4 regions of the Yersinia sp. 2541 StPb PI genome follow, and region 2 is predicted to be linked to each of the others. Evidence: predicted binding sites of a transcription regulator. Region 2 holds the regulator's gene; each other region holds the start of a gene.

Region 1 (3,187 bases), 1.1 Mb from region 2:
ATTGGGATGGTTATGACTGGCGCGATCAACGATGGTGGCAGGATCATCAGGGGCAGGATTTAGGCGAACGAAATCGCCATGGACATTACTGGGATGGGCACCGCTGGCAAAACAGAGACTGGTGGCAAAAGAACTATTATTACCGTGAAGGGCGCTATCAGAAACACGATAAACATTATGACAACCACGGCAAGAAACATCATCGAGGAAAAGGGCATGACCGCCATCATGATGATGACTAATTAAAAAAGCTTCTGGCGGATGATTGGCTATCGATCCCGCCAGTATGAAGAAGTTAGAGCAAGCTAATCAACAGATAAGCATTTAATCCAACCACCACTAACACAATCATCTTCCCCAAAATCTGAATCAATTTTGAGTTAACCATCTCTCCCATCAATTCTTTATTGCCAGTAAAGACCAGCAATGGAACTAACGCCAACGCAATACCAAAACTCAGCAGTACCTGGCTCATCACCAAGATCCGTGTTGCATCCATACCCGCCAGAATGACAATAAAGGAAGGCAACATCGTGACCGAGCGTCGCACCCAGATAGGGATATAAAACCGGACAAAGCCTTGCATGACGACCTGCCCTGCCAAGGTCCCCACCACTGTCGATGACAACCCAGCGGCAACCAGACTCAAACCAAAAATAGTGGCTGCGGCATTACCTAACAGGGGTTGTAGTGTGAGGTACGCTTGCTCGATTTCAGCAATACTGCCATAACCATTGAAATGGAAAGCCGCCGCCGCCGTTGCCATCATAGCCAGATTCACAAAACCGGCAATTGTCATGGCAATCGCCACATCCAATTTAGTCGCAGCATAACGGGATGCCTTGGAGTTTTCTCCCGCCGTTTGCGTCAAGGATGAATGCAGATAAATAACATGCGGCATAATCGTGGCACCTAATACCCCGGCCGCTAGAAACACCGCGTCACGGTTAGGCAAGTCAGGAACCAACATACCGCGACCCAACGCCGCCAGTTCTGGTCGGGAGAAAATAAGTTCTACAATATAAGCCGCCGCTACAAATAACAGCAACCCACCGATAACCAGTTCGAGAGGTTTTTGCCCACGCTTTTGCAGCATAAGAATCAGGAAAGTGGCAATGCCGGTCAGGACAGCACCTTCAAGCAGGGTCACACCTAGCAGTAATTTAAACCCGATTGCCGCCCCAATAAACTCGGCCAGATCCGTGGCCATGGCGATGATTTCGGCTTGTACCCAGTAGGCCCATACCGCAGGCCGTGGAAAACGATCACGGATATGCTCAGCCAGATTTTTACCAGTGGCAATACCGAGTTTAGCGGACAGTAATTGGATCAACATAGCCATGATGTTGGCCCAAACCACCACCCACAATAAGGTATAACCGAAAGAGGCCCCCGCCTGAATATTGGTTGCGAAGTTACCGGGGTCGATATAACCGATGGCCGCGATAAAAGCAGGCCCCATCAGGGAGAGTTTTATCCTCCTTGATGTACGGCGGGATGTATCGACAGCACGGCTATTCAGCATTCAGTATTACCCTTGAAAACTTACGTCTACTTTCTTATCAATAATAATATCTAAATGATAATAATTATCAAGCGCACTTGGCGTGGTAGAACTTATCTCTCTGATAGCTAACACCGTATAATCAGCCGTGTAGCAATCACCCGTGGTAGCTTTCTGAAAAGTTGGGTTAAATGTTCCATCGCCCTTTTCGTAACGAATGACTACAATTGATCAACCTAGCATATTTAAACTACTTCCGTAGCAAATTATTAACATCCTATTTTTTGTGATCCACTCCACTAATTCGTTTGCATTAGTGCAAGTGAATTTCTATATTTGCTGCCTACATCTCGTTTTTAATGTAGCCGTTACATAAAATGTCCACCGAAATCTAGCCTGCCTCAAATTTGGAGCACACATGTCCCATATTCTGCAGTTTGCGTTGGCCTTAGTCGTGGTGGCCATATTAGCTCTGGCGATCTGTAAGGATCGTAAAAGCATCCGCATTCGGTTTGTTATTCAATTGCTGGTAATTGAAGTGTTGTTGGCGTACTTCTTCCTCCATTCGGAAGCTGGATTGGGTTTTGTGAAAGGATTCGCCGGTTTATTCGACAAGTTGCTTGGATTTGCCGCCAACGGTACCGACTTTGTCTTTGGCAATATGGGTGATAAAGGTTTGGCGTTCTTCTTCCTGAGAGTGCTGTGCCCTATCGTCTTTATTTCTGCTCTGATTGGTATTCTGCAATATATCAAAGTTCTCCCCGTCGTTATTCGTATCATTGGTACTTTGCTGTCTAAAGTTAACGGCATGGGTAAGCTGGAATCATTCAACGCCGTCAGCTCACTGATTCTGGGTCAATCTGAAAACTTCATCGCCTATAAAGACATTTTGGGCAAAATGTCTGAAAAACGCATGTACACCATGGCAGCAACCGCGATGTCGACAGTTTCTATGTCAATCGTGGGTGCATATATGTCAATGCTGGACGCGAAGTTTGTGGTTGCGGCGCTGGTACTTAACATGTTCAGTACCTTTATCGTGTTGTCATTGATCAACCCGTATAAAGCAGAGGACGAGGAAGAGTTGCAACTAAGCAACTTGCACGAAGGCCAAAGCTTCTTTGAAATGCTGGGTGAGTACATTCTGGCCGGTTTCAAAGTTGCTATCATCGTTGCAGCCATGCTGATTGGTTTTATCGCGTTAATTTCTGCGATGAATGCCTTATTTAGCTTGCTGTTCGGTATCAGCTTCCAGGGTATCTTGGGCTATGTCTTCTTCCCGTTTGCCTGGGTGATGGGCGTACCGACTCATGAAGCCTTACAAGTTGGTGGCATCATGGCAACCAAACTGGTATCTAACGAATTCGTGGCAATGATGGACTTGCAGAAAGTGGCATCAGAACTGTCGCCACGCAGCGTGGGTATTCTGTCAGTGTTCCTGGTTTCATTCGCTAACTTCTCCTCTATTGGTATCGTAGCCGGTGCGATTAAAGGTTTGAATGAGCACCAAGGGAATGTAGTTTCACGCTTTGGCTTGAAGCTGTTATACGGCTCTACGCTGGTCAGTGTGCTGTCCGCCTCTATTGCGGGCCTGGTACTCTAAGTATCAGAAAAAAATCTCTAAAGAGGCGCTACGGCGCCTTTTTTTATACCTGCGATTCATACCCGGACTATTTACACGGA
Region 2 (3,187 bases):
AGCGCGTGCCAACCGTTGACACATCAAATCCGTTTGCTGCCAAAGCGATTCCGTCACTGGATGAAAGCTTTGTGGTTATTCATTTCCGGGGTTTGGATCAAATTGATTTCCCTTACTTACTAGCGATGTTGCAAGGATCATTTATCTCTAATATCAATACATTGGTGGTACCCGGCGGAAAAATGGGGCTGGCAATGGAGCTGATTATGGCGCCGCTAGTGCAGCAGTTGCTGGAAGGGGAGAAAATCGGTTAATCTCCTTCATTCTTGAAGCCGCAGTATAGCAATGGCTGGAGAGAGAGAAAAATAATTTGACTCTATCCCAACCCAAAGTAATTGGAGCTGCAGGTAGGCGGCAAACGAACTCATCCCGATGAGCTTACATAAGTAAGTGATTCGGGTGAGCGAACGCAGCTAACAACCCTGCAGCTTCAAGTACGAAGGGTTTGCTTAGGCGATGTCACGGATCTCAAAACTGTGGGTAATCGTCGCCGCTTTACCCAACATCAGTGAGACGGAGCAATACTTTTCTGCTGACAGCTCAACGGCTCGTTCCACAATTTTGTCGGTCAGACCTTTGCCGCTGACAATAAAATGCAGGTTGATTTGCGTAAATAGACGCGGTGCCTCTTCGCGACGCTGCGAGGTTAATGTCACTTCGCAATCACGCACATCATTGCGGCCTTTTTGTAAAATAGAGACCACATCAATCGCGCTACAACCGCCTGCTGACATTAACAACATTTCCATCGGACTCGGTGCTTTGTCTCCAGCATTACCGTCCATCAACACCTGATGACCTGATGCCGATTCACCCAAAAATGTCAGCCCCTCAACCCACTTTACACGTGCCTGCATAACTCTTGCTCCCGGTTAAATTTTCTGATCCAGACTACCCTTTCATTTACAAACTGGCAATGTAACCCGATGTTCATCATGCTGAAGCGATACAACACAAGACACTGGCTTCATCCTGTGCTACAAACAGAACCGAAAGTGTTGTTTCTAGAATTAAATAGGGTAGCTTCTCAATACTCAGTGGAGGGTTTCTACCCGGTACGTATCTTGGCTATACCTTTCGGCAGTTGAGCAAATTAATATGCTACGAGAAAGTGTATTTTATAAGCACGCCGTACAGGGAACTCTGAGCCCTGTTATGTTAGGCAGCGATAACAACAGAGGATAACAGCGAATGGTTCTCGGCAAGCCACAAACAGACCCGACTCTCGAATGGTTCCTGTCTCATTGCCATATCCACAAATATCCATCGAAGAGTACGCTGATTCACCAAGGTGAAAAGGCCGAAACGCTTTACTACATCGTGAAAGGCTCCGTTGCGGTGCTTATCAAAGATGAGGAAGGTAAAGAGATGATTCTCTCCTATCTTAATCAGGGAGATTTCATCGGCGAACTTGGATTATTTGAAGAAGGCCAAGAACGTAGCGCCTGGGTTAGAGCAAAAACCGCCTGTGAAGTGGCTGAAATTTCTTACAAAAAATTCCGTCAGCTGATTCAGGTCAATCCAGATATTTTAATGCGCCTATCTTCACAGATGGCGAGTCGCTTACAGATTACATCTGAGAAAGTGGGCAACCTTGCTTTCCTTGATGTGACTGGGCGTATTGCACAAACGCTGCTTAATCTGGCAAAACAACCTGATGCCATGACCCACCCAGATGGGATGCAGATTAAAATTACCCGCCAGGAAATTGGTCAGATAGTTGGCTGCTCCCGCGAAACCGTGGGGCGGATACTAAAAATGCTGGAAGATCAAAACCTGATCTCCGCACACGGTAAAACGATTGTCGTCTACGGCACCCGTTAATTCCCCCTAAACTGGTGCCGATACTGTCGGCATCAGTTTTTTAATCTTTTGTGATCAATAAATTTCTGGGGCCTTTATGAAATGGCAACGGCTTATTTATCATCCTGAAGTTAATTACGCACTACGCCAAACATTAGTGCTCTGCCTGCCTGCAGCATTAGGGTTCGCTCTCGGCGAACTTCGGCTGGGCTTGATGTTTTCTCTGATACCCGCCTGTTGCAACATTGCCTCACTGGATACACCACACCAACATTTTTTCCGGCGTCTGCTGGTCGGCGGCGCGCTGTTTACTGTGAGTAGCTTCCTAACCCAGCAACTGCTGCTATGGGGTATTCCGTTGCCTGCTGTCATGCTCAGCCTGGCATTAGTTCTAGGAGTGAGTGGGGCGATTAGCCAATTGAATGGCCATTTGTTACCCGCGGCACTGATTGCTGCTATTTTCAGCCTCAGCATGGTGGGCCGCGCTCCGATCTGGCAAGCCCCGTTGCTGTGTGCCGTAGGGACACTGTGGTATGGGGTGTTTAACGGGTTATGGTTCCGACTCTGCAAGGATCAACCGATTCGCGAACCTTTGAGTCAGCTTTATCGCTTACTAGCCGATTATTGTGACACCAAATACAGCCTGTTTGCTCAGCACCTTGAGCCGGAAAAATCGATACCGCCGCTGCTGGACAGACAACAGGCGATTATGGACAAGATTAATCAGCTTTATCAGCAATTTAATCTGATTCATAACACCACGAAGAAAGAACAGAAACGGTTGTTGGGATTGTTCCAAATGGCTCTCGATTTGCAAGAGCACATTACTGCGGCCCTGATTCAGCCAGAAAAAGCACAAGAGTTAATGGAGCAGACACAGATTGATAGCGTGATACGCCGTAATTGCCAGAAAATCTCAGCTCAAATGCGCAGCATCGCCAACGACATTCTCTATCACCACCATGCTGATGAGCATTTCACTGCCGATGATGGTCTGACAGAACTGGCAAGCATCGCACAGGCACACCCAGACAACCCGGTCGCACAATTCTACTACTACCATATCAGCCACGTGACCCAGCTATTGAGTGACCGGCGACCACTGTATGACCGTGACCTGATGTCCAGCCAACAACCACAACCTTTCTGGCCGGCGTTGATCAGCTATCTGTCGTTCAAATCAGGTGCACTGCGGGAAGCGGCTCGTCTGGGCGTAACACTGGCAGCAGGTAGCTATATCGGTAACTTAATTCATCTACCCAAACCTTATTGGATTTTGCTTACTGTGATGCTGGTAACGCAGAACGGTTATAACGCCACCAAGGTACGAATCCATCACCGTGCACTCGGCACCTTGATTGGGCTGATATTGGCCGCTGGTCTA
Region 3 (3,187 bases), 2.8 Mb from region 2:
CGAGAATTCGCTCACCGTCGGTTACCACGATAACTTTCACGTTCTGTTTAGTGGCGTTTTGTAACATATCGTCAATGTGTTCACGGTTTGGGTAAGAGATAAATAACCCACGCGCACGACGATAGATATCAGAGAAGTGTTCACAAGCCTCGCCAACGGTAGGCGTGTAGATAATTGGCATCATCTCGCTGAGATGGGCGTCCAGCAGGCGGTAAAACAGAGTCTCATTGGTGTCTTGAATGTTGCGCAGATAGATATGCTTGTCGTCGTCATTTTTAAAATCTTGATACTGGCGGTAAGCGCGCTCAGCTTGTTCTTCAATAGTTTCAACCGCTTCAGGCAACAATCCGTGTAAGTTAAAGTGGTTGCGCTCATCATTAGTAAAGGCGCTGCCTTTGTTAAGGAGAGGGAATTCTAACAGGATCGGACCAGCGTAGGGGATATAGAGGGTGCGCTTACTTTCGTATTCAAGTTCCATGAGTTTTACTCTTATATGACTATGGGTATTGATAGCAATTGTTGCCCTGATCCTAAAAGATAAGAAGAATATGTACAGCTTTTGTTAGTTAAATATGTCTGTAATCGGTAAAAGTGCGAGTTAACTTGCAGATTTAGCTGAGCAGTTTATTGGAACCAGGCGTCATTCGTTGCGAGGTCTCGGTGCTATGATCGGCATCGCTCAGGCCAGCTTATGGCTTGGAATACCAGATGACTTATCAGGCCGTACACGGGGGAATGAGTTTCACTGCTATTTAGGGGAATCGGTAGGATTAGCGTGATAACTGGGGGTTAGCCATGTAACCCCCAATTAGTTGGGGGTTATTTAGGCAAAAATGTCACGTGTTTTACATCATCGCAACCTAAGGCTGCCAGTGTTGCCAGTGTGGCATCCCACTGAGTCAGTGTCGGATTACTGCCCTCAATCAGCACCGCACGGCGAATGGCCGCGCAATCCCCACCGGTAATGTTGGTCAGGATCAATGCAGCTTGCAGCGGTGGTAGGCTGGGGTTGAAGGCGGCATTTTCTGCATAACGGCCCACATAGATAGCACCATCAGCCGCTTCCAATGCAACACCGCTATGAGCATTGCTATAAGGAGCATGACTGTGGTTCGCACCTTCGAGGGCTGCCTGAGTCAGTGCATCGGTTTCAGCTACGGTGTAGCCATGAAACACCGGATCCATCAGCAGCGTGGTGATATCCAAATCTTTCGGGCCGAAAGAGTCAGGCAAATAGTGACCCAGGGTTGCGGCAGGGCGGCCCGGCAAATGGATATGCAGGTCGGTTCCGCTATTCAGCTCATTCATAAACTGGCGGCAATGACCACAGGGAGTGTAATTAACAGTAATTGCGACCAGGCTGGCTTCGCCGCGTAACCAGGCATGAGTAACCGCACACTGCTCGGCATGAATGGTTTGTTGTAGCGGTACACCGCTAAACTCCATATTGGCGCCAAAATAGAGGTTGCCGCTGCTCCCCTGAGCGATAGCACCAACCATAAAATGAGAGATTGGCGCCAGCGCACACGCGGCAGCCAGCGGCAACAACGCGAATGCCAGCGCATTGTCATCCAACCCACTGATGCTTTTTACCGTTTCCACTTGCTTCGCTGTCAACATGGCAGGGAAATCGTTTGCGCTCAGAATAGGTTCAAGTGCTGATTGCAGTGAAGCGGGTAGCTTAGCCCAAGGGGCATGAAAACGTGCTTGCATAGGGAGTCTCTCCAAGAGTAACGGGAAACTATTTTAGGCAGCTTAGGGGCTTCTTGATGTGATTAAGATCTCATTACCAATGAAATCGATGCAAGTAAAATCTCAAATGAGAGATGTATCTCAAATTTAAACCTGAAAACAGGCGCTATTTCACCTTGTTACTGTAGACCCTGATATGCGTTTGCGCGTCAGGGTCTCACGCCATTAGCCGAACAAATGGAGTAACACCGGGAATAGGAAAGGAGCCAACAGTGAAGTGATAATCCCGCAGATTACCAGTGCCAGTGAGCTAAATGCACCTTCCTGAAAGTCCATTTCAGCACAACGGGCGGTGCCCAGTGCATGGGAGGCGGTACCCATGGCTAAACCTCGCGAGGCCTTAGTGGTTATCTTTAATAAATTTAGCAAGCTATGGCCAAATACCGCACCCAAAATACCGACAAAAATGACGCATACTGCGCTGATGGCGGGTAAGCCATGGATAGACTCAGCGACGGCCATGGCAATAGGTGTGGTGACAGATTTAGGCAATACCGAAGCCGCAATCTCCGGGGTTGCTCCCATCCACAGGGCGACCGCCGTACCACTAACCATGGCGGTAATACTGCCAATAAAACAGATACTGATAATGGATTTCCAGCGGGCGCGAATTTGATGCAATTGTTCATATAGCGGGAAAGCTAGCGCCACCACGGCGGGTTGCAGTAAATCATTCAATACTTTGCTGCCAGCAAAATAGTTGGCATAGGGCATATGCGTGACCAGCAGCAATGGAATGATAACAACCATCGATATCAATAATGGGTTAAGCAGTGGCATTTTCAGCCAGCGGGCTAAGCGACGCGCACCAAAGAATACGATTAAGGTGAGTGGCAGTGACCACCATAAATTGCTGATCATTTGTCGTCCTCGGTATGGGTAGGAGAACCAATGACTTTGCGTTCGCGGTGAACATAATGAGAACTGTAAGCCACCACCAACATGACAATTAGGGTGCTGACAAAGCAGGAAACTACGATGGGACCAAACTGTTTAGTCAGTTGGTCGTAGTACTGCATCACACCGACACCAATCGGCACAAACAACAGCGCCATATAACGGATCAGTAGGTGGCAACCGGGTTTCACCCAGATTGAAGGCAATATCTGGGATGCCAGCAGAGCAAATAAAATCAGCATCCCAATGATACTGCCAGGGATGGTGATAGGCAGCAGCAAAGCCAGTGCTTTACCCGCCCATAAGCACAGATAAATAATGGCGAAAGCCCGCAGGTACTGCCAGCAAAGTGAAGTCACATTGCGCATAGAAAAGGTCCTGAGTTACGGAGTGCATTCATCATACAATTAAGTTTGATTATGTGCTAGCTGTCACACTATGAATAATAGACTCATCATGTATCAAACTGTGAGCGTGTTGATTTGCTACTACACATAACTTATTCGCAGCCCGCCTTGCTGCATCTGGGCGCCTATTG
Region 4 (3,187 bases), 3.8 Mb from region 2:
TCATTGCATACATCACTGATGCAATGCGACGACATACAGGCTTTAGGCTTTCAATCCGAAAACCAATAATACTATTTGAACACGTTACCGATGCCTTGGGTGTGCTCAATTTCACACTAATCAATAGTAACTTGTAACGAGACGGAATTATATGTGATTAAAGTCACAAAATAACCTAATTTATAGCTTTCTGACCACGATACGCTCACTCGCTTCAAGAATAGCCTATGGGCAGGAATACGCAGTATTGTAGGCCTGAACCATAAAAAATTAAGCGTCAGCGGCGCAGACAGTTTGGGTGCGGACAGCGCGCAGGGACTGGAGCGTACACGAAGTAGGTGACAGGTCCCGAGCACTGCCCAATCCCAAAATGGCAAGTCAAGCTAGCCTAATTATAATGCCAGGAAGAAACCGGCGATCGTCGCACTCATCAGATTCGACAATGTGCCTGCTGCTACCGCTTTCAGGCCGAAACGCGCGATATCGTGACGGCGGTTTGGGGCCATGCTACCCAAGCCACCCAATAAGATGGCAACAGATGACAAGTTGGCAAAACCACACAGCGCGAAGGAAATAATAGCCTTAGTGTGCTCGGAAAGAACCTGTAAACCCGCGGCTTTGACTAACTCTTCTGCCTGGAGATACTGACCGAAATTCATAAATGCTACGAATTCGTTAACGATAATCTTCTGGCCGATAAATGAACCAGCCACCATCGCTTCACTCCATGGGATGCCTATCAAGTAAGCAATCGGCGAGAATACCCAACCCAGAATCAACTCTAGCGAAAGTTGTGGATAATCAAACCAGCCACCAATCCCACCCAGAATACCATTGAGCAGAGCAATCAAGGCGATAAAGGCCAGCAGCATTGCCCCTACATTCAATGCCAGTTGCATGCCGGAAGCCGCGCCAGATGCCGCTGCATCAATAACGTTAGCCGGGCGTTCATCTTCAGCAATCAAGGTTGTAGCATCAACGTTATCGTGCGTTTTTTCGGTTTCTGGCACCATCAGTTTAGCAAACAGTAACCCACCCGGTGCTGCCATAAAGGAAGCAGCAATCAGATATTCCAATGGTACCCCCATTTGCGCATAACCAGCCAATACTGAACCGGCAACGGAAGCTAAACCGCCGCACATTACTGCAAACAGTTCAGATTGGGTCATGGTGGCAATATAAGGGCGCACCACTAACGGCGCTTCAGTTTGGCCAACAAAGATATTAGCTGTGGCAGAAAGGGATTCAGTACGTGAAGTGCCCAGCAACTTTTGCAAACCACCGCCCAATACCTTAATAACGATTTGCATGATGCCAAGGTAATACAGAACGGCAATCAATGATGAGAAGAATACAATTACTGGTAATACTCGCAGGGCGAATACAAAGCCGCCACCACCAAAAACTTCAAACATTTTGTCAGAAACCAAACCGCCAAAAATAAATGAAATCCCCTCATTACCGTAGGCGATAACGTTAGCGACTCCTTCTGACATACCGCCCAGAATGCGGCGCCCGATGGGCACATATAATACCAGCGCACCAATAGCGATCTGGATAATAAATGCACCAACAACAGTGCGGATATTAATCGCCCTATAATTACTTGAAAGAAGTACGGCTATTAATATCAGTACTGCCATTCCAACCAGACTCATTAGCATGTCGCTATCCCTAATAGTGAAATCATTAATTAAATTGAAATAATTTTCGGGGGATTATACCGACATGAAGGCGCTATCAAATAATCTCTGTCACAAATAAACACAACTAAAAGCAACCGAATCAACGTAAGTGTGACGATGGTCACATTAAAAAGCGAAAATAAAGAGATCACACAAATTATTAGTATGGTTTGTATATTCCCGGAGGTGATTTAAAGTGGGCAGCTATCGGCGGGCGGTAATCGGAACAAACGTTGACTATTCGCTAACAACTGGCTGGCAATCTGTTGTGGCGCTTCAGAGCGTAGCTGACACAACACGCTGAACACATCAGCAGCCCGCTCGGGCCGGTTTGGCTGCCCCTGAAAACCGGCTAACGGCATATCTGGCGCGTCGGTTTCCAGCAGTAATGCGGAAAGAGGCAATGCGGCCATGACACTCCGGGTTTTCTGTGCCCGCACATAAGTAATGGTCCCACCCACACCAATATAATAACCCAAGCGAATAAATGCCTGCGCCTGCGCCAGGCTACCGGCGAAACCATGTACAACACCGGTGCGCGGCAACGCCGTTTTACGCAGCACCGAGGCTAATTGGTCATGGGAACGGCGAGAATGCAGAATAACGGGGAGATCATGCTGTTTAGCCAGCTTAAGTTGGGCCTGCAATAGCGCCAACTGGCGTGGTAACTGCGGCTCATCCATATAAAGATCCAGGCCAATTTCCCCCACGGCCACCAGCTTGTGAGTTTTGTTCGCCAGATAGGATACCAGTGTCGCCAAATCGGCCTCTTGATGTTGAGCGATATAAAGTGGATGCATGCCGAGTGCGGCAAAAAGGGGTGGATAGTTCGCAGCCAAGGCTAAAATACGGGGAAAATAAGCAGCACCCACCGCAGGAACAATCAATTGCCTGACATTCGCCTGAGCCGCAGTGACTAAACTGGCCGCTTCAGCACCACTGAATGGAGGGAAATCAAAGTGACAGTGGGTATCGATAAAATAAGCTTTATCGCTAAGATTCACTATCTGCTCACTCACTTCTACCATTAGACGGTATCACCTTTGTTTTTTGCCACACTGGCAGGCAAAATTATCTCTACTGGCAAGGGCTTTCTATTGGTATTCGTCGGAATAATCAACCCATTGTCACTCACACTCATCTGAGCCGGTAGGCCATAGTGAGTGGCGGTCACTGAATCCGCTGGTGTAATGATATCCGGCGTTTGAGTAATATCAAATGAAGAGTCATCAGTATCAATTAGCTCTGCCATATCATCTGGTTGATTAATATCTTGTGGCTGAATGATACGACGTGAAAGTGAAATCGAGGTTTTCTCCCCATTGATTCCAGCCTGATCCCGTTGATCTTGCGGTAATAGCCAGTGCCCGACGGTAGCCAAAAAATAGCGACCACAACGGCGGCCTAAATGATAATCACGATTTAGTGCCGCGACCCGGCTCCCCAGTGCATTACTGGCAAGTGGCTTAGGCGGAAAAATTTCGAAAATACGCAGGTCACCG

The links. Region 2 encodes CRP, which controls carbon source genes, mostly activating them, when cyclic AMP is high. Its sites were predicted from a motif close to ATGTGANNNNNNTCACAT; they were not measured.
Positions count from the first base shown of each region.
Region 1: the regulator CRP is predicted to act here: its motif matches at 1,789-1,806, upstream of V1953_RS06020 (NupC/NupG family nucleoside CNT transporter).
Region 3: the regulator CRP is predicted to act here: its motif matches at 1,770-1,787, upstream of cdd (cytidine deaminase).
Region 4: the regulator CRP is predicted to act here: its motif matches at 1,795-1,812, upstream of V1953_RS18120 (NupC/NupG family nucleoside CNT transporter).

Region 1 is NZ_JAZGQB010000001.1:1,360,811-1,363,997, reverse strand. It holds gene V1953_RS06030 (DUF2502 domain-containing protein) at 1-242, shown strand, start outside; gene V1953_RS06025 (Nramp family divalent metal transporter) at 296-1,525, opposite strand; gene V1953_RS06020 (NupC/NupG family nucleoside CNT transporter) at 1,923-3,107, shown strand.
Region 2 is NZ_JAZGQB010000001.1:279,868-283,054, reverse strand. It holds gene V1953_RS01105 (phosphoribulokinase) at 1-254, shown strand, start outside; gene V1953_RS01100 (OsmC family protein) at 450-857, opposite strand; gene crp (cAMP-activated global transcriptional regulator CRP) at 1,192-1,824, shown strand; gene V1953_RS01090 (YccS/YhfK family putative transporter) at 1,901-3,187, shown strand, end outside.
Region 3 is NZ_JAZGQB010000001.1:3,094,002-3,097,188, reverse strand. It holds gene V1953_RS13955 (NAD-dependent malic enzyme) at 1-478, opposite strand, end outside; gene cdd (cytidine deaminase) at 820-1,713, opposite strand; gene V1953_RS13945 (CidB/LrgB family autolysis modulator) at 1,918-2,613, opposite strand; gene V1953_RS13940 (CidA/LrgA family protein) at 2,610-3,017, opposite strand; gene V1953_RS13935 (MFS transporter) at 3,182-3,187, opposite strand, start outside.
Region 4 is NZ_JAZGQB010000001.1:4,045,717-4,048,903, forward strand. It holds gene V1953_RS18120 (NupC/NupG family nucleoside CNT transporter) at 393-1,664, opposite strand; gene V1953_RS18125 (TatD family hydrolase) at 1,877-2,713, opposite strand; gene V1953_RS18130 (patatin-like phospholipase family protein) at 2,713-3,187, opposite strand, start outside.